2 linked regions of the Dinoroseobacter shibae DFL 12 = DSM 16493 genome follow. Each later gene encodes a partner of the first gene's protein in a complex. Links are inferred from orthologs where the notes say so. Each region holds a gene or a part of one and is shown on either strand. Other genes may lie near its edges.

Region 1 (7,142 bases):
CTCGCGGCTCAGCAGTTCGACAGACCCCATCTCGCGCAGATACATCCGGACCGGGTCGTCGGTGCGGTCGAGCGTCTCCGACGAGGAGGTAGAGACCGCTACTTCGCGGGAACTGGAGGATTCGACGACCTGCGTCGATGCATTCGCGGGCGCATCGCCGTCCTCGGCCTCGTCTTCCTCGATGATGTTGATGCCCATCTCGGACAGCATGGACATCACGTCCTCGATCTGTTCCGAGCTGACCTGATCCGGCGGCAGAACCTGATTAAGCTGATCGTAGGTTATGTAGCCGCGCGTCCGGGCTTCGGCGATCATCTTTTTGACCGCCGCTTGGCTCATGTCGAGCATTGCCTCGGCGTCCTGGTCATCGGTCTTGCGGTCGTCAGTGTCTTTGGCGGCCATTCAGATTTCCTTGATTAAGGGAGCGTGCCGGTTTCGCGGGTTCCCACCCAAAAACGAATCAGGTCCAAAGTGATTCGCGCTCTCCACTTTTACCCGTGTTTACTTAACTTTCCGTACGGGGTCAGCCCCCGTTCGATCGTCCTTTTGCAAAGCTGATCCCGTTTAACAGGTTATCAAGGGCATTTCGCTCGTCCCGACTGATTCGTGCCCCGTTGTCGGCAATGTCGTACTCGGTCGTGTCAGTTTGCGAGATGCGTCCAGCCGCCTCCCGCGCTTCGGCCGCCTGTCCCAGCCGCCATGTGAGATCCTCATCGGCCACGGAGGCGAAATCCTCGATTGCGTCTTCCATCTCTCGCTGCCAACCGGTCCGCGCAGCCAATTTTGCGAACCCCTCGGCGACGGTCATGCGCGCCACTTCGGGATCGCAGCCCGGCCGCAGCGAAGGTGATATTGTCACATGGCGCTCCGAAAGGATCGCTTCAAGGGTCTGAGCGCAGCTTGTCCCTTCGAGCGAGATCTCCGGCGCATCTGGGTCCGGCATCATGCTGGCCAAACGCGCAGCCATGCGGGCGAAGGCCTCGGTTCCGAACCTGTGGTCGAGAAGATCGCTCTCGAACTCCGCGATCAAACCGGGATGGGCACAGAGCGTGGCAAGGATAACGCTCTCCTGCAGCAGGTCGTCACGGTCGGCAGTGACGAGGGCTGAGCTGCGCGTGGTCTGTGTCGGGCCCTCTTGCCCACGCTTGCGCCACGGGCCGGCAGGCCCCGAACGCCCCTTGCTCGGCCCATAGCCGAAGAGCGCGTCCAGCCGGGTTTTAACTTCCTGGCCGTAATGCTGCTTGATGGTGGGGTCGGTGATCTTCGCCACGGCCTGCCGCAGCGCCTTGCCCAGCGCGGCCTTGCGCTCGGGACTGTCGAACACCTTGCCCGCAGTTTCGCGCTGCCATAGCAGCTCTACCATGGGCTTGGCCTGATCCAGCAGGGTCGCCATGGCCTCCGCCCCGCCAGCGCGGATCACGTCGTCGGGGTCCTGTTTCTCCGGCAGGATGCAAAAACGCATCGACTTGCCCGCGGTGATCAGCGGCAAGGCAAGATCCACGACCCGCTGACCCGCCTGCAGGCCTGCGCGGTCCCCGTCCAGCGCGAAGACCGGCTCAGGCGAGATCCGCCAGAGCAACTCGAGCTGCGGCTCGGTCACCGCCGTGCCCAGAGGCGCCACCGCCCCGGCGAACCCGGCCTCCGATAGGGCAATCACATCCATGTAGCCCTCGGCCACGATCAGCGGGGAGGACTTGCCTGCCGCCTCCCGGGCCCGGGCATGGTTGAAGAGCACCCGGGACTTGTCGAAAAGCTCGGTTTCCGGGGAGTTGAGGTATTTCGCACCGTCTTCGGGGTCCATGGCGCGGCCGCCAAAGGCGATCGCCCGGCCCCGTGCATCCCGGATAGGAAACATGATCCGGTTGCGAAACACGTCGTAGGGTCGACCGCCCTCCTTGCGGGACGGCTTGGCCAGCCCCGCATCGAGTATCAGGTCCTCGGCCACGCCCTTGCCGCGCAGATGGTCCCACAGATGTTGCCATCCGTCGGGCGCAAATCCGATCTCCCACCGCGCCTGCGCCTCTTCCGACAACCCGCGGCGCACCAGATAGGCGCGCGCCTCCGCCGCCGCGGCGGTTTTGAGGTTGAGACGGAAGAACTGAACCGCCTGCTCGGCGACCTCGCTGAGTTGCGTGCGTCGGTCCGCCTTGGCGGCCGCTTGCGGATCGCGGGCGGGCATCGGCATTCCGGCTTCGGCGGCGAGGATCTCCACGGCTTCCATGAAGCCCACATTCTCGGTCTCGCGCACGAAGGAGATCGCGTCCCCCTTCGCGTGACAGCCGAAGCAGTAGTAGTACCCCTTGCGATCATCGACGTGGAAGCTGGCTGTCTTTTCCTGGTGGAAGGGGCACGGGGCCCACATGTCGCCCTTGCCCTGCTGGGATTTGCGCATATCCCAGATCAGCTTGCGCCCGGCCACCTGCGCCATGGAGACGCGGCTGCGCAGCTCGTCAAGGAATCCCGGTGGAAGGCTCATGCTCCATCATATCGGGCGCTAGGGGGGGCAAGTCCAGAGCCACCGCGCGATGATTTCACGGCGCAGCATCTCCGGTGTCGCGGTCACGCGCGGCACGCGCGGCCACGGACTTCATCGCTTGAGATAATTTGTCGAGGGCCGTCAACCGCATGGACCGCATAAGCCAGATCTCCACTGCAGCGGGCAGCGCAACCAGCAAGACCGCCATATGAGCGAGTTCTGTGCGCGCCGTCTGGCCCTCCGTAAAGGCTGTGTCCCGCAGATCAAGCGGCGTCAGCCGTGCAAGCACCTCGCGGGCCTGCGACCCGCTCAGCCGCAAAACCACCCAAGCGTCCGACTGATCCGTGAGCGCGGCCTCGCCGCACAACAGGTCAAGCGGTGGCACCTCGCCCACCAGGAACGCTGTGTCCCGCCCTGCCCAGAGGACACGCAAGTCTTCAAAGTCGGCCGATCTCCCCGGCTCCGGGAAGGGTATCCCGGTCAACTGGGCCAGTTTGGTAGAGACCGCTTGCCCCGCGCCGGGATAGGGCTGTACCGACATGACGGTTCCAACCGCGACCTCGGTCAGCGCGACCGTTCCGATCTTTACCGCGGGCAAAGGACATGCGGGTGCGAGTGAAGCGGGGTCAGCCACGGGCGCGCCCTCCGTCGGGATCAAAGAACACGGGATCCGTCACCTCACACTCAGTGGTCACCCCCCGCAAGTGATCGATCATCATCACCCGCTGCCCATGCCGTGCCCGACCTCGGCGCAGGAAGCCGAGCCCAATAGGCGTCTGTAGCGTCGGTGAGAAACACACGCTAGTCACGTAGCCCTGGTCGGTGACCCGCACCGCCTCTGCCCCGGGCTCGAACAGGTGCGCCCCGGCCAACAAAGCGGTCCGCCCGTCGCAGGGCCGCAGGCCCACAAGTTGCTCCCGGTCTGGGTCGGTCAGGCCCGGGCGCTGACTGGCGGTCTTGCCGATGCAGTCCTTCTTGGCTGACACCATCCGCCCCAGCCCGACATCGTCCGCGGTGACGCGGCCGTGGATCTCCGCATGGGTCACGAACCCCTTTTCGATCCGCAGCACGTTGAGCGCCTCCATCCCGTAGGCTCCGCCGCCCATGGCCTCGGCCCGGGCAACCAGTTGCTCGAACAGCGCAGCACCGTAGCGGGCCGGGATAGCGACTTCATAGGCGTGTTCTCCCGAGAACGAGATGCGGAACAAACGACCACCCACACCCCCCAACCGCACCGCCCCACAGGCCATGAACGGAAAGTTGGCATTCCTCACCGGCGCGTCCAGCAGATCGTTGAGCAACGCGCGGGCTTGCGGCCCCGCCACGGCGAATTGCGCCCAATTCTCGGTGACGGAGGTAAAGCGCACCCGCATCGTCGGCACCAGGCATTGCTGCACGAATTCAAGATGCTGCATGACCTTGTGCGCTGCGACGGTTGTTGTTGTCATCACATAGTGCCCCGGCCCGAGACAGGCTGTCGTGCCGTCATCCATCACATGCCCGTCCTCGCGCAGCATCACCCCGTAGCGCACGCGCCCCGGTTTCAGGGTCGAGAAGGTGTTGGCATAGACCAGGTCGAGAAACGCCCCCGCATCGGGGCCCTGCAACTCGATCTTGCCGAGGGTGGAGACATCGCACACCCCGACCGCACTGCGAACATGGCCGACCTCCCGGTCGCAAGCTTCGCGCCAGGTCGTCTCGCCGTCTCTGGGGAAGTAGCTCGGGCGATACCACAGACCGGCTTCGACCATGGGTGCACCGCGCGCGAGGCTGCCTGCATGAGACGTGGTCAGCCGCTCCGGCGCGAACCCCTTGCCCTGCGCCCCTGCGCCCAGCGCGGCGAGGGAAACGGGCGTATAGGGCGGGCGGAAGGTGGTTGTCCCGGTCTCTGGGATGCCCCGCCCCGTGGCATCGGCGAGCACCGAAAGCGCCAGCACATTCGACACCCTGCCCTGATCCGTGGCCATGCCTTGGGTGGTGTAACGCTTCATGTGCTCGACGCTGGTCATGTTCTCGGACGCGGCCTGTCGGACATCCTTGACGGTCACATCGTTCTGGAAGTCGAGCCAGGCTCGGCCCCGTGCGCCCTTGGCACCGTCGACCGCATAGATCGGCGAGAGGACGTAAGGCGCGTCATCTGCCTGCGGGATGGGCATGGAGGACGGTGCCAGCTCCAGCGACTCCAACGCCTTGCGCGCCCGGAACACTCCCGATTTCAAGGCTCCATGGGTGGAAAACACCCCCGCGGCCGCCCCGGCCACATCGAGACCTGGCACCGCCCCAGGCGTAGGCACGAAAGCATGCAGCGCAGGGTTCCAGGTGGGGCGCCCGTACATGTGGCAGGTCAGATGCAGATTCGGGTTCCAGCCGCCAGAGACGCCAAGGGCGTCCACCTCGATCTGCCGCCGTCCGTCCGGGCCATCGACGGTGATCCGGCGCAGGCCATGGCGGCCCCTGGTGTCAACCACGCGTGCCTCCCGGAAAACCGGGTAGTCGCCCTCGGGCGTCTCGGCGCGGGTATCCACCACGGCAGCCACCTCGACCCCGCTGGCGACAAGGTCCCGAGCCGTGCGGTACGCATCGTCATTGTTGCAAAAGAGCGCCACGCGCGGCCCCGGCACAGTGCGATAACGGTTGGCGTAGGTTCGCAGGGCTGCGGCTGACAGGATGCCGGGACGGTCGTTCATCGGAAAGGCGATGGGCCGTTCGGACGCGCCGGCGCACAGGATCGCGCGCCGCGCCGAGATGCGCCAGAAACACTCCCGCGGCAGGGCGGGCGCCGGGTCGGCCAGGTGCAGGCCCACCCGCTCCAGCGCTCCGTAAATGCCGCCGTCATAGGCCCCGGTCACCGTGGTGCGGGTCATGACCCGGACCCGCCCACTCGTCACCAACTCCGCCACTATCCGGCTCACCCAATCCTGCCCTGAGGCCCCGTCGACTTCCTCCTGCTCGGAAAGGAGCCGCCCGCCACAACGGTCACCCTCCTCTGCCAAGATCACATCCGCACCCGCCCGGGCCGCGGTCAGGGCCGCCATCAGCCCCGCAGGCCCGGCGCCGATCACCAGCAGGTCGCAATGGGCATAGGCCTTCTCGTAGGGCTCGGTGTTGGTCTGACCCGACAGGGCACCCAACCCTGCCGCCCGCCGAATTGCGGGCTCATAGAGCTTTTCCCAGAAGCTGCGCGGCCACATGAAGGTCTTGTAATAGAACCCCGCCCCGAGGAAGGGCGCCGCCAGATCATTCAACGACAGCAGGTCGAGGGTCAGCGACGGCCACCGGTTCTGGCTGGTGGCGTAGAGACCCTCAAAAAGTTCGGCCTGCGTCGCACGCACATTCGGCACCTGGCGCGCGAATTTGCCCACCTGCACCAAAGCGTTGGGCTCTTCGGAACCCGCCGACCAGATGCCCCGGGGGCGGTGGTACTTGAAGGACCGAGCGACCAGCTTTACCCCGTTCGCCATCAAAGCCGAGGCCAGCGTGTCCCCCGCAAACCCGCCCATCCAACGGTCGTCGAACTGAAAGCGCAGCGGCGTGTCCCGGTCGATCAGGCCCGCACCATCGAGCCTCATGGCGCAACCTTTTCCGAAGCGAGGGTGACCGCTCCGATCTCGTGGGTGACGGTGTTGCGCTGCACATGGAGCCACGCACCACAGCCTAGCCCGTGATACCAAAGCTCTCCGGTTTCGCCTGCCGGATTGTCCCGGAGATGTAGGTAGCTATCGAGCGCCTCCGCATCGCCGGGTGCAGGGCGGTCGAGGTAGGTCTCGTGCCCCAGATAGGTGAATTCCCGAAGGTCGCGATTGCCACAAAGGGGACAGGGAATGCGCACGTCGCTTGCCTTTTCGGTTGCACCTCCCGGGTACTAAAGCGCGGCCGAAGCCGCGTTACAACATCGTCGCGACACGGAATGGAAAGGTTTGCCACGTTGTGGAGAAAAATGCGAGGCGGACACGGACCGCGCGACGGTCAGCCCGTTGAAGCTGCGCTGGCCTGCGTGCGGGACCATGGCTGTCGTAGATTTTCAGCGGAACCACGGCTTGGAGAGCTTGCCGCCAGGGCTTTGACCGCGCTCCCGGGCTTTCGCAATGCCAGCGACTTCAATGGTACGGCTCTCGGTCGATCGACAACAATGTGCCGGGATGCGCCACAGATGGCGCGTTGAGGATCTGCGGGTTACTGAAGTCCGTCGACGGACAATTCGACATCGATTTTACGCGCACGGATATGGCGGGGCCGGGCCAGTGCCGATCCTTGGCTCAGTGTAGATTGTGCTGACTGCCCGTGGCTTCCTCGTCGATCAGGTGCCCCGTGCGGAACCGGTCGAGCCGATAGCGTCGAGCGATCTCGTGTACCGTATCCGTGGCCATGAGATGCGCCATGCACCAGCCTGAGGCGGGCACTGCCTTGAACCCGCCATAGCACCAGCCCCCGTTGACATAGAGCCCTTGTACGGGGCTGTGGTCGATGATTGGCGAGCCGTCGGGCGTCATGTCCATGATCCCGCCCCAGGAGCGCAGCATCTTCGCCTTGCCGATCATCGGCATCAGAGTCATTCCCGCCTCAACAACGTGCTCGGCCATCGGCAGGTTGCCGCGCTGCGCATAGGAGGCGTAGAAATCCAGGTCCCCGCCAAACACCAGACCGCCCTTGTCGGACTGGCTGATAT
Region 2 (7,231 bases), 120 kb from region 1 along the record:
TGACCCGTCTCAACCCTGCAAAGGCGTTGCCATTCAGGCTCTCGCGCCCGAAGGCGATCGCGCCGGTGATCGACGTGCGGCGCAGGGCCGGGTTGAACTGCGTGTCGAGCTTCGCGGCGAAGGCTTCGGCCCCGGCCCGGTCCTCGATCAGGGTCCAGTCCACCACGATCCGTTGCGCGCCCGCCCCGGCCCATTCCACGTAGGACAGCGCCACCCGGCCCAGCAGCCCGCCTTGCAAGGCCGAGATGACTTCATCCGAGCGCAGGGCCTCGGCGTAGCCGCGGCGCTGGATTTCCAGTTCCGCCGGGGTCATGGAACGCGACACGTCCACCGCAAGCAGCAACTCGACGTCCACCTCGACGTCCTCGGCCCCCGAGGGACCGGCAAGAAGCGCCGCAAAGACGAAAGCCAGAATCCAAGCCATGGAGAAATCCTACGGCATCGCCGACTTGAGGGGAGCCTAAATCCACCCCGCCGCGCGATTGTGATCGCAGGCGCGCGGTCGTTCGCGGCGCGCGCGCTATTCCGCCGGGTTCTTGCCGTCGGAGCGGAGCCTTTTCACCAGCCCGCTGCCGCTTTCGATGATCGATTTCAGCCGCTCTTCCAGCCGGGTCATCTCGAGGGTCGAGGTCTTGAGGTTCTCGCTCTGATCCCCGATCTCGGCGAGCCCCTTGTAGAGCGTCTCGCTGGCGCTGGTCTGGGCTTCGGCATTGGCAACCACCTGACGGAGCTTTTCCAGCAACTCGGTCGCGGCCGCCGCGTTTTCGACCTCCGCCAGGGCGTCATCGAGGGTTGCGATCGATCCGCGCACCGCGTCGAACCAGGCATTCGACAGGCGCGGCTCCTGCTTGGCGCTCAGCATCGCGTTGCGCTCCAACTGCCGGATGCCCGAGACCACCGTGTCCACGGTCGCGCGCAGATCGCCCTGCACCGCGATGATGTCGTCATTGGCGGTCACGACCTTGCGCAGCACTGTATCCAGCTCGCCCACGATCCCGGTGATCCGGTCCAGAAACAGGTTGAGATCGCGCGCCAGAACCCCGAATTCATCCGACGTGCGGATATCGGCGCGGTGATCGAGCGTGCCGTAGGCGCGCGCCAGGTTGCTGACAACGGCGCGCAGTTCCATCAGTGGCTCCAGCCGGGCGCGCAGGATCAGAAACAACAGGAAGGAATGCAGCACGATCTTGCCCGCTGACAGGATGCCAGTCAGTTGTACGTCCTTGAACCAGATGGCGAAATCTCGGCTGAGATAGTTGCGCACCACGACGGTGCCGAGCACGTCGCCCACGACCGCCTGGGTGTGACAGGCCAGGCAGAAATCCTCCGCCACGATATCGATCTCGAAGCTCTGGTAGCGTCCCTCGGGCCAGTTGTCCCCGGGGATGCCGCGCGGGGTGAAGCCGAAACTGTCCTCGATCGAGGTGACCGTGACCGGGGTGGGTTCGATGGCGATGACATAACCCAGATCGGACCAGTTTTCCTCCAGGATGGGATACATGGTGCGCGCGGCGACCGGCCCGCCTTCGTTTTGCATGATGGAGCGGACATTGTCGGCCAGATCCTCGGCCACGAGCTCGGCCTCTTCGACCCCGTTGGTTGCGTAGTTGTAATAGACAAGAGCGGCTTTCAGCGAGAACTCCGCGACGGTGACGATGATCAGGATCACGAAGAAATCGCGGATCATGTGAACAAGGAACGACTTGTCGAACCGACCGATGGAGGCGCTGTTCTGGTTGATCATCCGCAGGTCTCCTCCGGTGTTCCCGGAAGAAGTAGCGTTGGCCTGCCGAGTTTAAAGGCGCATCAGCGGGCGCGGCAGGGGGCGGATCGGCTGGGCGCCGTGCAAGGCCCTTCGAAGGGCCTTGGCGCCTCGCGGCACAGTCTGCGCAGGAGGCGCGGTCCGGACGCGCCCCGAGGTCTCGCTTGCGTCATTTCCAAGCGGGCAGGGCCAAGCGGGCAGGCGCGCGTCGCGCGCACCCGGTGCGCGGCGTGCCCCAAGGCCGTTCGAACGGCCTTGTACCGCGTCGCTCAGCCGAACCCGCCCGCATCGCCGCTGTCCTGCTGCCAGCGTTTCACCAGGTTGCCGAAGCGCGTGAACTGGCCCTCGAAGCTCAGCTCGACGGTTCCGATGGGGCCATGGCGCTGTTTGCCGATGATCACTTCGGCGCGGCCGTGGAGCTTTTCCATCTCCTCCTGCCACTTGGCCATGGCCTCCAGGTCGTGGTCGCCGGGCTTCTCGCGTTCCTTGTAGTATTCCTCGCGGAAGACGAACATGACCACGTCGGCGTCCTGCTCGATGGAGCCTGATTCCCGAAGGTCGGAGAGTTGCGGGCGCTTGTCCTCGCGGTTTTCCACCTGGCGGCTGAGCTGCGACAGCGCGACCACGGGGATGTCGAGCTCCTTTGCGATGGCCTTCAAACCTTGCGTGATCTCGGAAACCTCGTTCACGCGGCTGTCCTTGGCCGTGGCCGGGCGCACCAGCTGCAAATAGTCCACGATCAGCACGTCGAGCCCGTGGGTCCGTTTCAGCCGCCGCGCGCGGGCGGCGAGCTGGCTGATCGGCAGGGCCGGCGTGTCGTCGATATAGAGCGGGCAGCTTTCCAGCGACTTGGCGGCCTCGACGAAGCGGCGGAACTCGGTCTCGGTCATGTCGCCCCGGCGGATCTGCTCGCTGGGGACCTCGGCGGCCTCCGACAGGATCCGGGCCGCCAGCTGTTCGGCGCTCATCTCCAGGCTGTAGAACCCCACCACACCGCCATTGACCGTCCCCTCGGAGCCGTCGGGCTTGACCCCGCGCCGATAGGCCTTGGCGATGTTGAAGGCCATGTTCGTGGCCAGGGAGGTCTTCCCCATGGACGGGCGCCCGGCCAGGATCAGAAGGTCCGAGCGGTGCAGGCCGCCGAGCTTCTTGTCCATGTCGATCAGCCCGGTGGAGACCCCGGCGAGCCCGCCGTCGCGCTGATAGGCGGCGTTGGCCACGTCCACGGCTTGCGTCACCGCGCGCAGGAAGGACTGGAAGCCGCTGTCGCTCTTGCCCTGCTCGCCGAGGGCATAGAGGGCTTGTTCGGCCTCGACGATCTGTTCTTTCGGCTCGGAGGCCACGTCGACCTGGGCGGCCTTGCTGACGATTTCCTGGCCCAGCTCGATCAGCTCGCGCCGGATCGCCAGGTCGTAGATCATCTGGGCGTAGTCCTTGGCTGCGAAAGCACTGATCGCGGCGCCCGCGAGGCGCACGAGATAAGCCGGTCCGCCCAGTTCCGCGAGGCCCGGATCGTCCTCCAGAAATGCCTTGAGTGTCACCGGGGAGGCCAGCGCGTTCTTCTGGATGCGGGTCGCGGCAACCTCGTAGATCCGGCGGTGGACCGGGTCGAAGAAATGCTCCGGCTGGATGATCATCGACACCCGGTCGAAGACGTCATTGTTGGTCAGGATCGCGCCCAGCAGCTGCTGTTCGGCCTCGATGTTCTGCGGCAGGCCCGGGCTGTCGCCCTCGGGCCGAAGCGCCGCCACCGCACCAGCCAGTTTCGCCACTTCCGTCACGCGCCGCACCCCTCTTTGACCCGGACCGTTTTTATGGCCCAAACCGCTTTGCAGGGCAATTGTTAGTAACTCTGTTGATAACTGAAAACCCTAGGCATGACCACTGCATCCTGTGGTTGCATATGCCAACCGGTCTACAGAATGTGGTGTCGCATTGGGGCCACGCGCAGGAAATTTTCCGCTCGCGCGGGATTATCCACATGGGCGCGCCCGGCCCGAGAAGGCCCGGGCGCCCTATGTCAATCGCGCTTGTGGGCCTCTTGCCAGGCGCGCGGGTCGTTCAGGAATGTTTCAACTGCGCCAAGCGTTTCGGGATCAAAACTGCCCCGTGCGCGCGCCTCGGCCAGCACGTCCCACCAGGTGCACAGGTGGTGCAGTTTCACCCCTTCGGCGGCGAGGCTCGATTCGGTTTCGGGGAAAATGCCGTAGCTGAAAATCACCGCCGTATGGCCGCAGGTCGCGCCGGTCTTTCGAATCGCTTCCACGAATTTCAGCTTCGATCCGCCATCGGTGGTCAGATCCTCCACCAGCAGCACGCGCTCCCCCTCGCGCATCACGCCCTCGATCTGCGCATCGCGGCCATAGCCCTTGGGCTTCTTGCGCACATAGGTCATCGGTAGCGCCAACCGTTCCGCCACCAAGGCGCCGAACGGGATGCCCGCGGTCTCGCCCCCCGCGATGTTGTCGAACGCCTCGAACCCGGCCTCGCGCATCACCGTGACAGTCAGGAAATCCATCAGCGTCGAGCGGATACGTGGAAAGGAGATCAGCTTCCGGCAGTCGATATAGGTCGGCGAGGGCAGGCCGGAGGCCAGGATGAACGGCTCGCGCGCATTGAAATGCACCGCCTCGATTTCCAGCAACATGCCTGCGGTGAGGCGAGCCATCTCGGCCTGGTCGGGGAAACTGTTGGGGATCATGGCGGCCTCGCTGGGTTGGGACGCTTTCCCCTAGAGCAATCCGAATGCGGGTTGAACCCTTTTTGACGGGCCGCGACGTGCGAAAATGCCGTTGCCATGCCGGGATCCGACATGGATCCCATGGGCAACTCGCGCCCTGTCAGTCCAGAACCCGCCAATGCAGCGGGTGGCCCGGATCGAACAGGGTCACGGGGCCCGCGCCGGTTTCGATCTTCGCGGGGTAGGGGACGGGGTCGTCCGACCGCTCCAGCGTGATGGTGCCCTCGTTGGGTTCCAGCCCGTAATGGGCGGGGCCATGTAGCGACGCAAAGCCTTCGAGCTTGTCGAGCGCGCCCTCTTCTTCGAACACATGGGCCAGGCACGCCATGGTGTTGCTGGCCGAGAACACGCCCGCGCAACCACAGGACGTCTCCTTGTTGTCATCCGTATGGGGCGCGCTGTCGGTGCCGAGGAAGAAGCGCGGATTGCCCGAGATCGCCGCCGCGCGCAGGGCCGCCTGATGCGACGCCCGCTTGACCACCGGCAGGCAGTAATAATGGGGCCGGATGCCGCCCACCAGCATGTGGTTGCGATTGATCATCAGGTGATGGGTGGTAATCGTGGCCCCGATATGGCCGTCGGCACCGGTCACGTAGTCCACCGCGTCCTTGGTGGTGATATGCTCCATCGTTACGCGCAACCCCGGCGTTGCCCGGCGCAGCGGGTCCAGAACCGTGTCGATGAACACCGCCTCCCGGTCGAAGATGTCGACCTCGGGCGTCGTGACCTCGCCATGAAAACACAGGGGCAGGCCGATCTCGGCCATCTTTTCGAGCACGCCGCGCACCTTGTCGAAATCCCGCACGCCCGACGCGGAGTTGGTCGTCGCCCCCGCCGGGTAGAGCTTCACCGCCGTGATCAGCCCGTCCGCATGGGCGGTGGCGACGTCCTCCGGGTCGGTCTCTTCGGTCAGGTAGAGCGTCATGAGCGGGGTAAACGCCATGCCCTTCGGCAGCGCCGACAGGATGCGGTCGCGATAGCCGAGGGCATCCGCGCCCCGCACCACGGGGGGCACCAGGTTCGGCATGATGATCGCGCGGGCGAAATGCCGTGCGGTTTCCGGCAGGACCCCTTTCAGCATGGCGCCATCGCGCAGGTGCAGGTGCCAGTCATCAGGGCGGCGCAGGGTCAGGCGCATGTGAAGTCCTCGTCTCGGCGCGCCCGGTACGGCGCTTTTGTCGGTCCTAGCGCAGCATGCGCCGCGCGGCCAGAGCCAGACTTTCGGAAGAATGCCCGTTTCTTGGTCGATATGCGTCGGCATTAGGCGATTTGGAGACATGCAGGCGCAACAGGCTGGCAAGTTTCTGCGCTGCGGCATGGGGTCGGATTGCAGCCGCCGCTCTGTCGGGGCAGGGTGGCCGCGAAAGGAGCAGACATGCTCAACACGCTAGAGCCGCAGCCTTGCGAAACGGACGCGCTTTCCCCACGCCTGCAACGCAGCACGGGAAGTGCCCGTGTCGTGATGCGGCGCAAAGCCGATGGGACAACGGCGCTGGCCGATCTGGCGCAACAGGGATGTGCCAAGGCGATGCTGCCCCGGGTCCATGCGCCGGTGCCCGAGGTGGTGTTCCTGAACACCGCCGGTGGCGTGACCGGTGGCGACAGTCTGAGCTACAGGCTTGACCTAGAGGCTGGCGCGCAGGCGACAGGGGCGACACAGACGGCCGAGCGCACCTATCGCAGCAGTGCCGGTACGGGCGAGATGCGCGTGCATCTGACGCTCGGGTCCGGTGCGCGGCTCGACTGGTTGCCGCAGGAGACGATCCTCTTCGACGGCAGCGCCACCCGCCGTTGCACGGAGGTGGAGATGGCCGCGGACGCGACGCTTCTGTGGTGCGAGACGCTGGTCTTCGGCCGCGCCGCCATGGGCGAGGCGTTGTCGCGCTTCGCGTTTCGCGACGATCGGCAGGTGCGGCGGGACGGCAAGCTGGTCTTGTGGGAGCCGTTGACCCTGGATGCGACCCATCTGGCGCCCCGGGCCTGCCTCGGCGGGGCCCGCGCGATCGCGACGGTGGCGTTCCTGGCGCCGGATGCGGAGGCGGCGCGCGACACGGTGCGGCGGCTCGCGCCGGAGGGCGTGGACTGGGCGGTCTCGGCCTGGGACGGCAAGCTGGTTCTGCGCGCCTTTGCGCCGGACGCGCAGCCGCTCAAGCATGCTTTGGCGCAGGTTTTGCATGTGTTGCGCGAGGGCGCATCCCTGCCGCGGGTGTGGCAGTTGTGAGGGGGTGTGCAGCATCCTGCGACATGGCGCATCGTCCCATTGCAGAGCGGGGCGGCGACGCCCAAGTGACGAAAGGCAGACGAGAGGAGAGGACATGAACCTCACCCCAAGGGAGAAAGACAAACTGCTCGTGAGTCTCGCGGCGATTGTGGCCCGCGGGCGGCTGGAGCGTGGCGTGAAGCTGAACCACCCGGAGGCCATCGCGCTGATCACGGACTACGTGGTCGAAGGCGCACGGGATGGCCGTTCGGTCGCAGACCTGATGCAGGCCGGCGCGCAGGTGGTTCGGGCTGAGCAATGCATGCCGGGCATTCCAGAGATGATCCATGACGTGCAGGTTGAAGCGACCTTTCCCGACGGCACCAAGCTCGTCACCGTGCACCACCCCATTCGCTGACCAAGGAGCCCGACCATGCAAGACCTGATAGACCGTTTGCGCGAAGCCTTGGACCGTCTTTTCCCGGTGCCTGCTGCCCGGCCCGTGCCGGTGCGCGTCAAGGACGACCGG

What was found. Proteins that work in one complex are often made in the same cells at the same time.
Region 2: the proteins of dnaG (region 1) and DSHI_RS12080 are in contact, whole or in part, in a crystal structure (PDB 2R6A), measured with the Geobacillus stearothermophilus proteins. The link is inferred for Dinoroseobacter shibae DFL 12 = DSM 16493 from one-to-one orthologs. Residues at the interface, in WP_049624496.1 of Geobacillus stearothermophilus: Lys456, Leu457, Leu458, Pro459, Ala460, Asn463, Ala464, Leu467, Leu535, Leu536, Ile537, Ala538, Gln544, Glu545, Asp548, Tyr549, His552; in WP_033016901.1 of Geobacillus stearothermophilus: Ser13, Glu15, Ala16, Gln18, Glu91, Leu92, Asp94, Ala95, Val96, Pro97, Thr98, Ala99, Ala100, Asn101, Tyr104, Tyr105, Ile108.

The regions. Positions count from the first base shown.
Region 1 is NC_009952.1:2,383,194-2,390,335, forward strand. The notes cover bases 1-2,891. They hold dnaG (DNA primase), read right to left. Parts: upstream 2,477-2,891; coding sequence 524-2,476; downstream 1-523. Other genes in these bases: rpoD (RNA polymerase sigma factor RpoD), read right to left, coding at 1-402; DSHI_RS11500 (sarcosine oxidase subunit gamma), read right to left, coding at 2,532-2,891. Outside these bases: more of DSHI_RS11500, read right to left, coding at 2,892-3,110; DSHI_RS11505 (sarcosine oxidase subunit alpha family protein), read right to left, coding at 3,103-6,045; DSHI_RS11510 (sarcosine oxidase subunit delta), read right to left, coding at 6,042-6,305; DSHI_RS11515 (sarcosine oxidase subunit beta family protein), read right to left, coding at 6,733-7,142. UniProt on the Escherichia coli protein: RNA polymerase that catalyzes the synthesis of short RNA molecules used as primers for DNA polymerase during DNA replication.
Region 2 is NC_009952.1:2,501,975-2,509,205, reverse strand. What follows is about bases 1,284-4,263. They hold DSHI_RS12080 (replicative DNA helicase), read right to left. Parts: upstream 3,535-4,263; coding sequence 2,032-3,534; downstream 1,284-2,031. Other genes in these bases: DSHI_RS12075 (orotate phosphoribosyltransferase), read right to left, coding at 3,783-4,263; DSHI_RS12085 (HAMP domain-containing protein), read right to left, coding at 1,284-1,744. Also shown: DSHI_RS12090 (DUF1194 domain-containing protein), read right to left, coding at 1-424; more of DSHI_RS12085, read right to left, coding at 521-1,283; more of DSHI_RS12075, read right to left, coding at 4,264-4,463; pyrC (dihydroorotase), read right to left, coding at 4,603-5,640; DSHI_RS12065 (urease accessory protein UreD), read left to right, coding at 5,878-6,723; DSHI_RS12060 (urease subunit gamma), read left to right, coding at 6,818-7,120. UniProt on the Escherichia coli protein: The main replicative DNA helicase, it participates in initiation and elongation during chromosome replication. Travels ahead of the DNA replisome, separating dsDNA into templates for DNA synthesis.